Regions from separate parts of the Kribbella sp. NPDC050281 genome, predicted to be linked through region 1. Evidence: riboswitches for the same ligand, from Rfam matches in the RefSeq annotation. Region 1 holds a riboswitch; each other region holds the start of a gene.
What was found. A riboswitch is a leader RNA that binds a small molecule or an ion and turns the genes downstream of it on or off. The one in region 1 is predicted to bind ZMP and ZTP.
Positions count from the first base shown of each region.

Region 2: another riboswitch for ZMP and ZTP. It lies ahead of AB0I34_RS04270 (glycine hydroxymethyltransferase); the one in region 1 lies ahead of AB0I34_RS07115 (5-aminoimidazole-4-carboxamide ribonucleotide transformylase).
Region 3: another riboswitch for ZMP and ZTP. It lies ahead of AB0I34_RS19945 (tetrahydrofolate dehydrogenase/cyclohydrolase catalytic domain-containing protein); the one in region 1 lies ahead of AB0I34_RS07115 (5-aminoimidazole-4-carboxamide ribonucleotide transformylase).

Region 1 covers NZ_JBFAKS010000004.1:279,439-284,642, reverse strand. The annotation lists gene AB0I34_RS07130 (acetolactate synthase large subunit) at 1-28, opposite strand, end outside; gene ilvD (dihydroxy-acid dehydratase) at 323-1,990, opposite strand; gene AB0I34_RS07120 (hypothetical protein) at 2,050-3,039, opposite strand; ZMP/ZTP riboswitch at 3,078-3,162, shown strand; gene AB0I34_RS07115 (5-aminoimidazole-4-carboxamide ribonucleotide transformylase) at 3,190-4,101, shown strand; gene AB0I34_RS07110 (MMPL family transporter) at 4,107-5,204, opposite strand, start outside.
Region 2 covers NZ_JBFAKS010000003.1:4,579-9,782, forward strand. The annotation lists gene AB0I34_RS04260 (YhjD/YihY/BrkB family envelope integrity protein) at 1-157, opposite strand, end outside; gene AB0I34_RS04265 (acyl-CoA dehydrogenase family protein) at 221-1,846, shown strand; ZMP/ZTP riboswitch at 1,873-1,954, shown strand; gene AB0I34_RS04270 (glycine hydroxymethyltransferase) at 1,983-3,431, shown strand; gene AB0I34_RS04275 (MFS transporter) at 3,485-5,038, opposite strand; gene AB0I34_RS04280 (MarR family transcriptional regulator) at 5,102-5,204, shown strand, end outside.
Region 3 covers NZ_JBFAKS010000017.1:55,609-60,812, reverse strand. The annotation lists gene aroH (chorismate mutase) at 1-145, opposite strand, end outside; gene AB0I34_RS19955 (helix-turn-helix domain-containing protein) at 251-1,156, opposite strand; gene AB0I34_RS19950 (phytanoyl-CoA dioxygenase family protein) at 1,257-2,132, shown strand; gene AB0I34_RS19945 (tetrahydrofolate dehydrogenase/cyclohydrolase catalytic domain-containing protein) at 2,155-2,997, opposite strand; ZMP/ZTP riboswitch at 3,028-3,116, opposite strand; gene AB0I34_RS19940 (beta-N-acetylglucosaminidase domain-containing protein) at 3,117-4,862, opposite strand; gene AB0I34_RS19935 (NUDIX hydrolase) at 4,870-5,204, opposite strand, start outside.

The DNA.
Region 1 (5,204 bases):
CCTGTGCCCCGGTCAGCTGCTCACTCATGAGTGCCTTCCCTCAGTCCTGTCACGATATGGCCTTGACGATCTGGCTGGTCGCGACCGATCCATCCTCGCTTGTGGCTGTCGCTTGGCGATATCTGGGTCGCAGATAGTCGCATTGGCAACAAAAAACCCCTTCCGCCGGTTGGCTGAAGGGGCGCGCTCGACTCGGTGGTCGCGTCAGTCGGCGCGCCGCACAAGTACGAGGAGAATCGATCGCATGTAGGCAACAGTCGCCGACGGAATGCGATCGGGTCAAGTTCGGCTCGGCGTTCTCTCATATCGTGAGATGGCTGTCTTAGATGCAGACAGCTCCTTCGGAGGCCGAGCGGACCAGGCGGGTGTACTTGCCGAGCACGCCCTTGGTGATCGCCGGGGTCTTCGGGGTCCAGCCGACCTTGCGGCGTTCGAGTTCCTCCGGGCTGATGTGCAGGTCGAGCGTGCGGTTCTTGACGTCGAGCGTGATCCGGTCGCCGTCGCGGACGAACGCTATCGGGCCGCCGTCGACGGCCTCCGGCGCGACATGGCCCACGCAGAGTCCCGTCGTACCGCCGGAGAAACGGCCGTCGGTGAGCAGCAGGACCTCCTTGCCGAGGCCCGCGCCCTTGATCGCGCCGGTGACCGCGAGCATCTCGCGCATCCCGGGGCCGCCCTTCGGGCCTTCGTAGCGGATCACCACGACGTCACCGGGGTTGAGTCCGGCGACCGCGTCCATGGCGGGGCGCTCGCCGTCGAAGACTCGCGCCGTACCTTCGAAGACGTCGGAGTCGAAGCCGGCGCTCTTCACCACCGCGCCCTCCGGAGCGAGCGAGCCGTGCAGGATCGTGATGCCGCCGGTGCCGTGAATCGGCTTGTCCAGCGCGCGGATGATCGTGCCGTCGACATCCGGCGGCGCGATGTCGGCGAGGTTCTCGGCCATCGTCTTGCCGGTGACGGTGAGGCAGTCGCCGTGCAGCAGGCCGGCATCGAGGAGCGAACGCATGACGACCGGGATGCCGCCGACGCGATCCACGTCCGTCATCACATAGCGCCCGAACGGCTTGAGGTCGCCGAGATGCGGGACCCGGTCGCCGATCCGGTTGAAGTCCGCCAGGGTCAGGTCGACGTCGGCCTCGCGCGCGATCGCGAGCAGATGCAGTACGGCGTTCGTCGAGCCACCGAGCGCCATCACGACGGCGATCGCGTTCTCGAACGCTTCCTTGGTGAGGATCTGGCGGGCCGTGATCCCCTTCTGCAGAAGGCCGACCGCGGCCTCGCCGGACTTGCGCGCGTAGCCGTCGCGACGTCGGTCGACCGCGGGCGGTGCGGCCGAGCCGGGGAGCGACATACCGAGCGCTTCGGCGGAGGCGGCCATGGTGTTCGCGGTGTACATGCCGCCACAGGCACCTTCGCCCGGGCAGATAGCGCGCTCGACCGCGTCCACCTCGTCCTGCGTGATCAGGCCACGCAGGCAGGCACCGACCGCCTCGAACGCGTCGATGATCGTGACGTCCTTGTCGCCGAGCTTGCCGGGCATGATCGAACCGGCGTACAGGAAGACCGAGGCCAGGTCGAGCCGGGCCGCGGCCATCAGCATGCCGGGCAGCGACTTGTCGCAGCCGGCCAGCAGCACCGAGCCGTCCAGCCGCTCGGCCTCCATCACGGTCTCGACCGAGTCGGCGATGATCTCGCGGCTGACGAGCGAGTAGTGCATGCCGACGTGGCCCATCGAGATGCCGTCGGACACGCTGATCGTGCCGAACTCCAGCGGATAGCCGCCGGCCGCGTGCACGCCTTCCTTGACCGCCTTCGCGAGCCGGTCCAGGGACAGGTTGCATGGAGTGATCTCGTTCCAGCTCGACGCGACTCCGACCTGTGGCTTGGCCCAGTCGTCGTCACCCATCCCGACCGCGCGAAGCATCCCGCGCGATGCGGTCGCCTCCAGCCCGTCGGTCACCGTCCGGCTCCGTGGCTTCACATCGACCATGCCGGTCACTCTATTCCTCGTAAATCAACAACGCTGCCCTCGTCCGACCGCGCCGGGTCTCAGGACATCTGGTGTGCCACCGCCGTCGCGAAGGCGGTCAGGGGGTCGGGGTCGTTGGTGTAGCCCCAGGGCAGGCTCTCGATCCGGCCTGTGGTCAGGGCGGCGTGCTCCATTGCGGCGGCCTTCGCGCCGACCGCCTTCAACGCGAACGCCATCGCACCGTGGGCGGAGATGTCCTCCGGTTGTTGCTCGCGTCCGGGGGTCCACCACTTGTCCCGGGCGGCCAGCAGTTCCTCCCGCCGGTTCGAGACCTCGCGCGTCAGGCGGGCGCCGCGCTGCAGCCGGGAGAGCTCGCTGTCGCCGAATACGTCGACCCACACCTCGTTGATCACCTGCGCGGTGACGGCACACAAGGCGCTACCCCCCTGTGCGTTCGCCACCACCTGATGCCCGAAGTGCACGAGCTCGGCGAGCTCCAGGCCGGACCACTTCGGGGCCAGCACCTGCACCCGTCCGCTGTGCGCGGCGTAGCTGTCGGGATGCCGCTCCACCGCGGACCGAAAGACCGTGTCCTTCACCTCCATCGACGACTGCAGTCCGACCGTGGCCCACTGCAGCACCTCCCACGGGGCCGCATCGTCGGGCGCCGCATCGATCGCATGATTCAGTACTGCGCCCGCGGTCCCGAGGACGTCGTGGAAGGACGTGAACTGCTGCTCGGAGACGTACTTCGCGAGACTCCCGCTCCGCACTTCCCAGGCCTCGAACACCATCGTCTGCCCGAGCCACAGCAACAGATCCGGATCCCCGGGCAATGCCTCCAGCCGCAACTCCAACTGCTCGCTGTGCCCAACGGCCGCCCGGCCGAGTCCCACCACCCGCACCGACCGCAGTCCGGTGTTCACCGGCGTCGCCTTCAGCAACGCCATCCCCGTCGACAGATCCCCCGCCCGCACAGCGGCGTACGCCCGATCGAGCTCGGGATCGGCCCACGCCTGATCAAGCCGAAGCCTGGAGACATCCACCGCCTTGCGAGAGAAGATCCCCATGCTCGGATCGTACGTGTGCGGGGTGCTCGAATAGACTGCCGAACGACCGCGACTGGCGAGGGTGGAGTACCACCGGGGAGCGGTCGGCCGGCAAGCAAGGCGTCGTCCGCCTGGGCGCCTCCGATGTGTTTCGATCTCGGAGGTCGCTGGATGCGTTATGGAATGAACCCACACCAGTCCGCCACGATGACCCCGGTGTCCGGTCGGGCGCCGTTCACAGTCGTCAGCGGGAGTCCGTCGTACATCAATGTCTTGGATGCGCTCACCGGTTGGCAGCTCGTGCGGGAGGCGGCTGGGGCGTTCGGGCTGGTCACGGCGGCGTCGTACAAGCACGTCTCCCCCGCCGGTGCTGCGCTCGCGGACTCGGTGAGCGCGGCGTATGTGCGTGCCCGTGATGCCGATCCGAAGTCGTCGTACGGCGACTTCGTTGCGGTGTCGCATCCGGTTGATGCCGAGCTTGCGGGCGTGCTCAAGCGGGTCGTGAGCGACGGGATCATTGCGCCCGGGTACGCCGAAGGCGTCGTCGGAGTGTTGGCCGGGAAGAAACGCGGGACCTTTCTCGTCCTCGAAGCCGATGCGTCCTTCGAGCCTCCGGAGCACGAGGTGCGCGAGGTGTACGGGCTACGGCTGACGCAGCAGCGGGACGACCGGCCGTTGACTCGTGAGCTGCTGGATCCGGGCGTGCCGGATGCAGCAGCCCGCGACCTGTTGCTCGGGATGATCGTGGCGCGGTACACGCAGTCGAACACGGTCGCGATGGTGAAGGACGGTACGACGATCGGCATCGGCGCCGGCCAGCAGTCACGAGTCGACTGCGTCCGCCTGGCCGGCGAGAAAGCAGACGAATGGTGGTCCCGCCGCTCGGCCGAGCCGCTGACCGGCGTCGCGATGGTCTCCGACGGCGCCATCCCCTTCGTCGACAACATCGACGAAGCCCACCGCCACGGCGTAGCCCACATCGCCGAACCCGGCGGCTCGATCCGCTCCGACGAGGTCGCCGAGGCGTGCGCTGCCCGCGGAATCACGCTGTCACGAACCGGCGTACGCCTCTTCCGCCATTGAGCAGGTCAGGAGACGGGTTCGACCTTGGGGGTTTCTTGGGGAGTTGGTGGGGGTGGGGCTGGCGGGCCGCCTTCCAGTTGGATGTCGGGCACGATGCGGTCGAGCCAGCGGGGCAGCCACCAGGCGCGGTCGCCGAGGAGCGTCATGACGGACGGGACCAGGACCATCCGGACGATGCTGGCGTCGATGAGTACGGCGACCGCCATGCCCACCGCGAGCATCTTGACCGTCGGGTCGTCGTCGAGGACGAAGCTGAGGAAGACCACGATCATGATCGCGGCCGCGGTGGTGATCACCCGGGCCGTCGCGCCGATCCCGATCGCCACGGCGCGGTGACTGTCCTTGGTCGCGATCCACGCCTCGTGCACCCGGGACAGCAGGAACACTTCGTAGTCCATCGACAACCCGAACACGATCGCGAACATCAGCATCGGCACGAACGACGGGATCGGCACCTTCTCGTCGATCCCGACCAACGAGGATCCCCAGCCCCACTGGAACACCGCGACGATCACGCCATACGCCGCTCCGACCGACAGCAGGTTGAGGATCGCGGCCTTGATCCCGATCAGGAGCGATCGGAACGCGACCGTGAGCAGCAGGAACGCCAGCAGCACGACAGCCCCGATCAGCCACAGCATCCGCCCGGCGACCTTCTCGGTGAAGTCGACGTACCCGGCGGTCGTGCCCACGACGTACGTCGGCTCCTGCTGCCCGGACAGGACGTCGTCCCGGATCCGGTTGACCAGGTCCTCCGTCTCTGCCGCGGACGGCGACGTGGTGGGGATGACGTTGATGATCGCCGTCGTACCGGAGCTGTTCAGGCTCGGCGGCTGTACGGCGGCCACGCCGGACGTCTTCTGCAGCGTCGACGCGAGACCGTTCAGCAAGGTCTGCTTGTCGGTGGAGCTCTCGGACGGGAGCTGTACGACGACCGTCAGCGGACCGTTGGCGCCCGGGCCGAAGCCTTGGGCCACCAGGTCGTACGCCTTCCGGCTCGAGTCCTGCTCCGGGTCCGTGCCGGCGTCGAGCTGGCCGAGGTTCATCGACAGCAGCGGGATCGCCAGGACGAGCAGCACCAGCGTGGCGACAATGCCGTACGG
Region 2 (5,204 bases), on a different contig from region 1:
GACTTCCGGCCAGCCCGAAGATCAGCGGCGGCAGCGAGAGGATCGCGAAGAACGCCCCCTCGGCCGCGAGACCGGTGACCCGGTAGCGCAGACAGACACCGATGGTCTGGGTGAGCAGCTTCCAGGTCGTCGCGGGGATTTTGCGGACCCATGCCAATGAGAGGGAGCTCCCACCCGCGGGTCTTGCCCCTGAACGTGCCATACCGCTTACCGTACTGACATGGCGGACCCATTCGCGGTAACGAATCAGGCTCCCCCACTCCAGGGGGTGAACTTCTTCACCCGGGACACGGCCCTCGGTGACGCTCTGCGTCCGTACGCCGACCTCGCGGACGATCCCGGGCTGACCCGGATCGGCGAGCTCGCGGGCTCCGAAGAGGCCCTCGCTCAGGCACTCCCCGCGAACCAGAACCCACCGGTCCTGCGCACACACGACCGGTACGGGAACCGGATCGACGAGGTCGAGTTCCACCCGTCCTGGCACTGGCTGATGGAGCGCGCCGTCGGCTTCGGGCTGCAGGCCGCGCCGTGGACGAGCGACGAGCCCTCCCCACATCTGACCCGCGCGGCCGGCTTCTACGTCTGGTCCCAGGTCGAGCCCGGCCACGGCTGCCCGATCTCGATGACGTACGCCGCCGTCCCCGCCCTGAGGGCGGACGAACGGCTCGCCAAGGAGTGGGTCCCACAGCTGGCTTCGCGCCAGTACGACGTACGCCGGTTGCCTGCGGCCACCAAGAGCGGCGTACTCGCCGGGATGGGGATGACCGAGAAGCAGGGCGGCTCGGACGTCCGGGCGAACCTGACCACCGCGACGCCGGCCGGTGACGACGGTGAATACCAGCTGAACGGACACAAGTGGTTCTGCTCGGCACCGCAGGTCGACGTCTTCCTGGTCCTGGCGCAGGCGCCGGACGGACTGAGCTGCTTCGTCGTCCCGCGCGTGCTTGCCGACGGCAACCGGAACGCGTTTGCCCTGCAGCGGCTGAAGGACAAGCTCGGGAACCGGTCGAACGCGTCCAGCGAGGTCGAGTTCCACGGCACGGTCGGCTACCGCCTCGGCGACGAGGGCGCCGGGGTCCGCACGATCATCGAGATGGTGGCCGCGACCCGGCTGGACTGCGTCCTCGGTTCGGCCGCTCTCCAACGGCGCGCGTTGGTGGAGGCGCTCTGGCACACCCGCCACCGGTCGGCATTCGGTGATCTGCTCGCCGACAAGCCCGCGATGCAGAACGTGCTGGCCGACCTGGCGCTCGAGAGTGAGGCTGCGACAGCGCTCGCGATGCGGCTTGCGGCGGCGGTCGATGCGTCGACCGACGGCAACGAGCAGGAGGCCGCGTTCCGGCGGATCGGGCTGCCGCTGGCGAAGTTCTGGGTGAGTAAGCGGACGCCGTTCATGGCCGCCGAAGCCCTGGAGTGTCTCGGCGGGAACGGGTTCGTCGAGGAATCCGGGATGCCGCTGTTGTTCCGGGAGTCCCCGCTGAACTCGATCTGGGAAGGGTCGGGGAACGTGAACGCACTCGACGTACTGCGAGCCCTCAGAAGGCCCGAGTCGCTCGAGGCTTGGCTGCTGGAGGTCGGGGCGGCGCGGGGTGCGGACGAGCGCCTGGACACGGCGGTGAACGACGTACTGCAAGCGCTTGCTGACGTCGAGGGCGCGGAGGCGGGCGCCCGCCGGTTGGCGGCGCGGATGGCGCTCTGCCTGCAGGCGTCCCTGCTCGTCCGGCACTCGACTCCCGCGGTCGCGGACGCCTTCGTCGCGTCCCGGCTGGCGAACGACTGGGGCGGCGTCTTCGGCACCCTCCCGCGGACCACGCCGTTCGGCCTGATCACCGACCGCAGCCTCTGACTCCGAGCCGCGTCCGCACGATAGGGTGGCCGCGTCGCGACTGGCGCGCTGAGGTGGAGAACCACCGGGGAGCGAAGACTGTCGGCACCGTGCGCCTGGGTGCCTACGACCCACTGCAACCGCAGGAGAGACAACGATGACTCAACCCTTCGACGCCGCCGCCGCGTCGGCCGCGTACAACAACGCGCTCCAGGTGATCGCCGCGGTGGAACCCACCGTCGCCGGCGCGATCAAGGCCGAACTGGCCGACCAGCGTTCCTCGCTGAAGCTGATCGCGAGCGAGAACTACGCCTCCCCCGCCACCTTGCTGACGATGGGCAACTGGCTCTCGGACAAGTACGCCGAGGGCACCATCGGGCACCGTTTCTACGCGGGCTGCCAGAACATCGACACCGTCGAGCAGGCCGCGGCCGACCACGCCACGGCGCTGTTCAACGCGCCGCATGCCTACGTCCAGCCGCACTCCGGCATCGACGCGAACCTGGTCGCCTTCTGGGCGATCCTGGCCCAGCGGATCGAGTCCCCGGCGCTGGCCGAGGCGGGCGCGAAGCACGTCAACGACCTGTCCGAGGAGGACTGGTCCAAGCTCCGCCGGGCGTTCGGTGACCAGAAGATGCTCGGTATGTCGCTGGACGCCGGCGGCCACCTGACCCACGGCTTCCGGCCGAACATCTCCGGCAAGATGTTCCACCAGAGCTCCTACGGCACCGATCCGGAGACCGGGCTGCTCGACTACGACGAGGTCGCCCGCAAGGCGCGGGAGTTCAAGCCGCTGATCCTGATCGCCGGCTACTCGGCGTACCCGCGGAAGGTGAACTTCGCGACGATGCGCGAGATCGCCGACGAGGTCGGCGCGACGCTGATGGTCGACATGGCGCACTTCGCCGGCCTGGTCGCGGGCAAGGTCTTCACCGACGACTTCGACCCGATCCCGCATGCGCACGTCACCACCACGACCACGCACAAGTCGCTGCGCGGCCCGCGCGGCGGCATGGTGCTGTGCCAGCCGGAGTACGCCGACGCCGTCGACCGCGGCTGCCCGATGGTTCTGGGTGGCCCGCTCGGCCAGACGATGGCGGCGAAGGCGGTCGCGCTGGCCGAGGCCCGGCAGCCGTCGTTCCAGGAGTACGCGCAGGCCGTCGCAGACAACGCGGTCGTGCTCGCGGAGGGCCTGATGAAGCGTGGCGTCAAGCTCGTCACCGACGGCACCGAGAACCACCTGGCTCTGCTCGACGTCTCGTCGTACGGGATCACCGGGCGGCAGGCCGAGTCGGCGCTGCTCGACGCGGGCATCGTGACCAACCGGAACGCCGTACCGCGCGACCCGAACGGCGCCTGGTACACCTCGGGCGTCCGGATCGGTACGCCGGCACTGACCACGCGCGGCTTCGGGGCCGACGAGTTCGACCGGGTCGCCGAGCTGATGGTCGACGTACTGTCCTCGACGACGCCGACGACGACGGCCGCCGGTGCACCGTCCAAGGCGAAGTACGTGCTGGCCGACGGCGTCGCCGACAAGGTCAAGGCCGCCTCGGCCGAGATGCTCGACAAGCACCCGCTGTACCCGGGCCTCGACCTCAACTGACCTCATCGCGCGGCGCCTGCTCTCCCCTCGGGAGCAGGCGCCGCGCTGCTCTGTCAGGCGTCCTGCTTGATGCCCATCAGCGCCTCCTGCGAGGCCTTGGTGGCCTGCTTCGGCATCAGTACGGCGGCCAGTACGGCGCCTGCGACCGCGATGCCGGCCGAGACCCACATGGTCGTGTTGAGGCTGGTCATGAACGCGTCGCGTACGTCGCCGAGCAGGTCCGCCGACCCGACCTTGGTCGCGACCGCGAGCCCGCCGCCCAGCCCCTTCTCGACCGCGTCAGCCGCCTGTGCCGGCAGGCCGCTCGTGTCCACGTTGTGCCGGTAGACGGAGTTCAGCACCGTGCCGAGGACGGCGACGCCGACGGTGCCGCCAACCTGCCGGAACGCCTGCAGTAGAGCGGACCCGGTGCCGGCCCGCTCCGGGTCGAGCACACCCAGCGCCGCGTTCATTGCCTGCGGCATCGAGCAGCCGAGGCCGAACCCCACCACCACGAACCAGATCGCGGTGTAGCCGTAGCCGGTACCGAGATCGGTGAAGGCTCCGAGCAGGAACCCGGCGGCCATCACCAGGAACCCGGCCATCACCACCAGCCGGGTGCCGGCCTTCGCCTCAACCGGCTCGGCCAGCTTCGCCCCGACCGTCATTCCGCCGATGAACGGCAGCAGCTTGAGACCGGTGTGCAGCGCGTCGGACCCGTTGATGCCCTGGAAGTACTGCGGCATCGTGAAAAGCAACCCGAAGATCGCGAAGACCGAGACGGTGAGCAGCACCGCCCCACCGGTGAACACCTTCTCGCCGAACAGCCGCAGCTCGATCAGCGGGTCGGAGTTCCGCCGCTGCCAGAGCAGGAAGACGGCAAGGAGTACGACGGCCAGGGCCAGGAAGAGCACCGTGGTCCCGTCGGTCCATGAGGTCTCCCCCGCCTTGGTCACGCCGTACACGAGCGAGGCCAGGCCGGCGCTGGAGAGCAGGATGCCGAGCCAGTCGATCGCCGGACGGCGCGAGCTGCGGGTCTCCGGGACCAGCAGGCTGACAGCGATCGCGGCGATCAGCGCGATCGGTACGTTCAGGTAGAAGATCCACTGCCAGCCGGCGTGGTCCAGCAGCAGGCCGCCGACGATCGGGCCGAGCGGCATGCCGATGCTGTTCGCCACGACGAAGAAGCCGATCGCCTTCTTGCGCTCGACCTCGGTGGGGAACAGCACGGTGATCAGGGACAGCGCGACTGGCACGATCATCGCGGCGCCGACGCCAAGGAAGGCTCTGGCGCCGATCAGCTGGCCGGCCGAGTCGGACAGCGCACAAACGAGCGACGCCGCGCCGAACAGTGTCAGCGCGATCGCGATGATCTTGCGACGCCCGAAGCGGTCGCCGAGCAGACCGGCCGGCAACAGCAGCGCGGCGAGAACCAGGTTGTAGCTGTTCGCCATCCACTGCAGCTGACTGGTCGACGCGTCGAGGTCGGCGGCCAGGGTCGGCAGCGCGACGTTCAGCACCGTCGTGTCCAGGCCGAGCACGAGCACGGCCAGGCAGAGTGCGAAGAGGACTCCGAAGCGGCGGGCGCCGGTGAGCGTCGGCCCTTCGGCAACGGAGGAGGTGGTCATGCCCAGTAAATTATCAGATATTTGTGATAGTTGCGATAGATCAAATTACTGTAGTCTTCAATCATGGCGCCCGAACCCACTCCCGAAGAGGTCAGCCAGTTCGTCGAGCGCTTCGCCGGCATCCTCGCGAACAGTGGCGTCCCGACCATGTCGGCCCGGGTGATGG
Region 3 (5,204 bases), on a different contig from region 1:
CGGTGAACAGGATGCTGATCAGATCCTCGTTCTCCAGATCGTTCGCCTCCAGGACCGCCCGCACCAGCTCGGCGGACCGCTCGAGCAGATGCTCGCGCTCGTCCACGTCGAGCTGGGTGGCACCCCGGATCGCCCGCACCGCCACGTGTCCGCCTCCTCGCTCAGGTCTTCCTGTCTGTCTCAACACTAGGCCAGAGCCGCCACAGAGTGGACAGCCGTCTCGGATTCCGCGCTCCGGCAGACCGTGGCGTCAGCCGCTCCGGGCCGCCTCCAGCAGCCGCCGAGCCACCGGAAGCAGTCCGGCCTCGCGGACCGGCGCAAGCGGATCGGACAGCTGCCTTCGACGCCGGAACGTGCCCGGCGGTTCGCCGTACGCGAGGGAGAAGCGGCGTGAGAAGTGGTACGGATTGCTGTAGCCGCCGTCGGACGCGATCTCCGCGATCGTCGCGTTGGTGCGCAGCAGAGCGGTCGCCGCGCGGGCCAGCCGGATCAGATCCAGCGCGTACGCCGGCCCGCAGTCGTACCGCTCCCGGAAGAGCCGGTGCAGGTGTCCGGCCGACAGATTCGCCGCGGCGGCCAACTCGGGGACGGAAATGATCCGCGGCCCACGCCTGGCCCACACGCTGGCAACGTGGTCGACCATGCGCCGAACGCCATCCGGCAGCTCGTCACGCGAAGGGCCGACCGGAGCACTGACGAAGACCTCCAGCATCGTCGCCACGAGCCGATCGCTATGTCCCGGAACCGACTCCGGCAGGCCGGTCAGGTCCAGCAGATAGGTGCACAGTTCGTCGAGCAGCCCCGGATCGGATCTCGATCGCACCGAGGGCCAACTCGACGGAGCGCCGAGTCCGCCGAAGTCCTCGATCTGGAAGTGCACGTAGGCGTGCCGGGACCAGTGATCACAGTCCCAGATATAGGAGTCCCGGTTGCCGCGCCGGGCCAACGCGACCGTTCCGGGGCGCAACTCCTCCTCCACCGTCGCCTGATGGACCCCGGCGTCGTCGTACAACTCGGTCCGCCAGAGCGCCGAACCGTGCAGGAGCCAGAGCAATTCGAAGTTCGGCAACCAGCGCGGACCGTACGTTGCCCCGGGCGCATAGTCCGCGACCTGGATCACGGAGTTCACGCTGATCACCGGTGGTCGCGATGTCACGAACAGATAGTAGAGCGCGCGCCGGCGACATTGGCCGTCCCGCCGTGCTCTGAGACGGTGAAGCCGGTCATCGCCGACCCCAGGCCGGATGGAGCGCCAGATGCAGCCTGTCACCGCCGTACGCAGGTTCACCGAGGTCACCGACGAGTTGATCGAGTCGTTCCGGCGCGACGGCTTCGTGGTCCTCGATCAGGCCCTTCCACCCGGCCAGGTCGCCGCGCTGCACACAGCGGCCGAGCACCTGTGCCGCGGTGACCTCGGAGCCGTCGAGGGCGGCCCGAGCACGGAGCCGGGCGAGGACGTCGTGCGCAAGTACCTGTGCATTCACCAGCCCCACAAGGTGTCCGACGTGGCGCTGGCCGCGTTGCGCGCACCGCGCGTGGTCACCGCACTGACCGCGCTGATCGGGCCGAACGTGAAGGCGATGCAGTCGATGCTGTTCATCAAGTCCGAGGGCAAGCCGGGCCAGGCCTGGCACCAGGACGAGTTCTTCATCCCGACCAGGGACCGCTCGCTCACCGCGGTGTGGATCGCGCTCGACGACGCCACCGTGGAGAACGGCTGCCTGTGGGTGCTGCCGGGCTCGCACCGGCGCGGTGTCATCTATCCCGATCGGGAGCAGGACGATCTCCGCTTCGACTGCACGGTGGAGTTGTTCGACTTCCCCTACACCGACGACGACGCAGTACCGGTCGAGGTGCCGGCGGGTTCGGCGGTGATCTTCAACGGCTACCTGCTGCACCGATCACTGCCGAACACCACGCGGCGCGGACTCCGCCGGGCCCTCGCCAGCCACTACATGAACGCGGAGTCGCTGCTCCCGTGGCACTCCGTGCCGGCCGGCGTCCATGTCGGCAAGCACGACTACCGCGACATCGTGATGGTGGCCGGGACCGACCCGTACGCCTACAAGGGCATCGACGACATCGCCCGCCCGCATTCCCGCGCCGACAAGGACGGCGGCTGCGATCGCTAGAGCACGTCTCTAGAGCCGTGCCCTAGCGGGTCTGTGCCTCGGCGGCGTCGACGGCCTGCTCCAGGAGCAGGGCGATCGTCATCGGACCGACCCCGCCGGGGACCGGTGTGATCAGGCTCGCGACCTCGGCCGCGGCGGCGAAGTCGACGTCCCCGACGTTGCCCTCGTTGTAGCCGGCGTCGACGACGACAGCGCCGGGCTTGAGCCAGTCGCCCTGGACGAAGTTCGCCCGGCCGACCGCGGCCACCACGATGTCCGCGGTCCGGACGATCGCGGGCAGGTCGGTGGTTCGGGAGTGCGTGTAGGTGACGGTCGCGTTCGATGCCAGCAGCAACATCCCGGCCGGCTTGCCGAGAATCGGGCTGCGGCCGATCACGACCGCGTGCGCCCCGGCGATCGGTACGTCGTACGCCTCGAGCAGGCGGATGATCCCGCCGGGCGTCGCGGACCGGAAGCCGGGTTCACCGAACGCCATCGCACCGAACGACCGCGTGGTCACACCGTCGACGTCCTTGGCCGGGTCGATCGCCTCGAACGCGGCCCGCTCATCGATCTTCGCAGGCACCGGGTGCTGCAGCAGGATCCCGTGCACCGCCGGGTCCTGGGACAGCCTGGTCAGCTCCGCGACCAGTTCCTCGGTCGTCGTCTCCGCGGGCAGTACCACGCTCAGCGACCCGATGCCCGCCTTCTTCGACCGGTTCTGCTTCATCCGCACGTACGTCGCGGACGCGGGGTCGTCACCGACCAGCACGGTGGCCAGGCACGGCTGGACCCCGGTCCGCTCCTGCAGTGCACGGGCCCGGTCGGCCGTCTTCGCCACGATCTCGGCGGCAAGGTCGGTACCGGTCATCAAAGTGGCAGTCATAGCGCGCGCTCCCTTGGGCGTCGACAACAGGTCAAGTGCCCAGGCGCGCGGCTCGGCCGGATCGTCGGCGGACCGTTCCCCGGTGGTCGTCCACCTCAGCGCCAGTCGCGGTCCACCGCTCAGGATACCCGGCCGCCCTCCGTCGCCTCGGTCAGGAAGGTCTCGATGACAGGGTCACCGAGCTGGGGATGGGTCTTGGAGTGTGGCAGGCGGGTGTCGCGGATCGTCTTGGCCTGGGTGACCAGGTGGTCGATCTGGTCCCGGGTCGTGGCGGCGTCCGAGCTGTTGCCTTCGGCCACTGCTTCGAGATGCCGGAGGGACTCGCGGAGTGCTTGCGCCCAGAGGAAGGTCGCATCGAGCCAGGCTCCGGCCTCGTCGGCGAACGACGGGTCGGACACCCCAGCGCGGATCCGGGCCGGAGCGTTCTCGATCGCCTCGAGGTACGGCTCGAGTTGCGCGATGGCCCCGGCCAGGTCGCCCGCCTTCCAGGTCTTCCAGAACGCGGCGGTCTGCGCGGCCAGGACCGGCGCGTTCACCAGGTGCAGCCGGCCGTCATAGGTGGCGAGGTCGGCGAAGACCTCCAGCGCCGCGATCGTCTCGGCGTCTCCCCCGGCCCGCTCGGCGAGCGCACGGTGCCACGAGGCCTGCTCGTCGTACGTCGCCGGGTTCCAGCCGAACTCGGCGAACGAGTAGAGCGCGATCTTGCTGGCCCCGGCCTGGTTCATCGGGTTCGAGATCACGCCGACGACCTGGTCGGCCAGGCCAGGCTCGCGACCGCTGTAGGCCGCGAGCAGGATCCGGGCGGCCGCGTAGTCGTTGACCGGGTAGTTGTCCCAGATCAGGATGTCGTGCCCGAACACGGTCTTCGCCTCGGCTGCTTGTGCGGTCGTGATCGTCTCCGGTACGACGCCGATGCCGGTCCAGTGCACGACCACGGCGCTGTCCATCAGCTCCCGTAGCGCCTGCTTGTACGGCGTCTCGTCGACGTTGTAGTACTCGGTCGGGACCATCTGCAGCGGGGCGAGGTCCGGCTTGGTCACGACCCACTCGCGCTGGATCCGGTTCAGCAACTCGCTCTGCGCCCGCCCGGCCCCACCCCCACCGGCGCCGTACTTCTCCTCGTCCTCGGTGCTGTGCCACTTCTCGTACTCGATGTCGTCCAGGGCCACGTTGAACGCGCGTGCCCCCAGCGCGTACAGGGCCTCGAACTTCGCGATCAGCGCCTGGAAGTCACTGTCGTCGGTGTAGCGGATCGACAGGCCGGGTGACAGCGCGAAGGTGAAGTCGACCTTGTTCCGCACCGCGCGCTCGACCAGCTCGCCGAGCTCGGCCAGCTTGTCGGCCGGGTACGGGTCGCGCCACTGCTCGCGGTGGTACGGGTCGTCCTTCGGCGCGTACTCGTAGGTGTTCATCCGGTGCGTGCCGAGGTAGTCCAGGTGGTCGAGCCGGTCCGCGTGCGACCACGGCGTACCGTAGAACCCTTCGATCGAGCCGCGGTACCGCATCGTCGGCCAGTCGCGGATCTCGACGCCGTCCACATGGTTGCCCTGGACAAGCTGTGCGAAGGTCTGCGCGGCGTAGAAGGTGCCGCGCTGATCAACACCGTCCAGGATGACCTGGTTGTCGCCGACGGCAACGACGTACCCCTCGGGCGGCAACCCGTCGGCCGCCGCGTTCGTGCCCCCGAGTCGCACAGTGACAGCAGACTCGCCGTCGGTGATCGTCTGTACGCCGGCCCGTGCCAGCGTCTCGCGGACGACGCGCTCGGCGTCCGCATCGGTCGTCGGGCCGTGCACCAGCCCGACGGTGTCACCGAGGTCGAAGCCGTCGTCGCGGTGGGTGGTCTGCTGAGGCTCAGGCGTCATTGCCCTACTACAGCAGTCCGGCGTGATCCAGCGCTAGATAGGCCGCGTCGACTCCGGTCATCGCACCTGGTGTGCGCAGCTCGGCACGGAACGCATCGACAGTCAGCTCGACCGGCACACAGTCCTCGGTCTCGTCCAGCGACTGTTTGCCGTCCGGCCGGCAGCCGCGCGCGATCGCAATGTACTTCCGGTACGTCGACGACGCCGAGGACCACTGCCAGCCGACCAGGTCGAGCGTCTCGCAGGTATACCCGGTCTCCTCCTCGAGCTCCCGGGCACCGGCCAGCGCCGGGTCCTCCCCCGGCTCGACCAGCCCACCGGGCAGGTTCGTCACGATCCGGT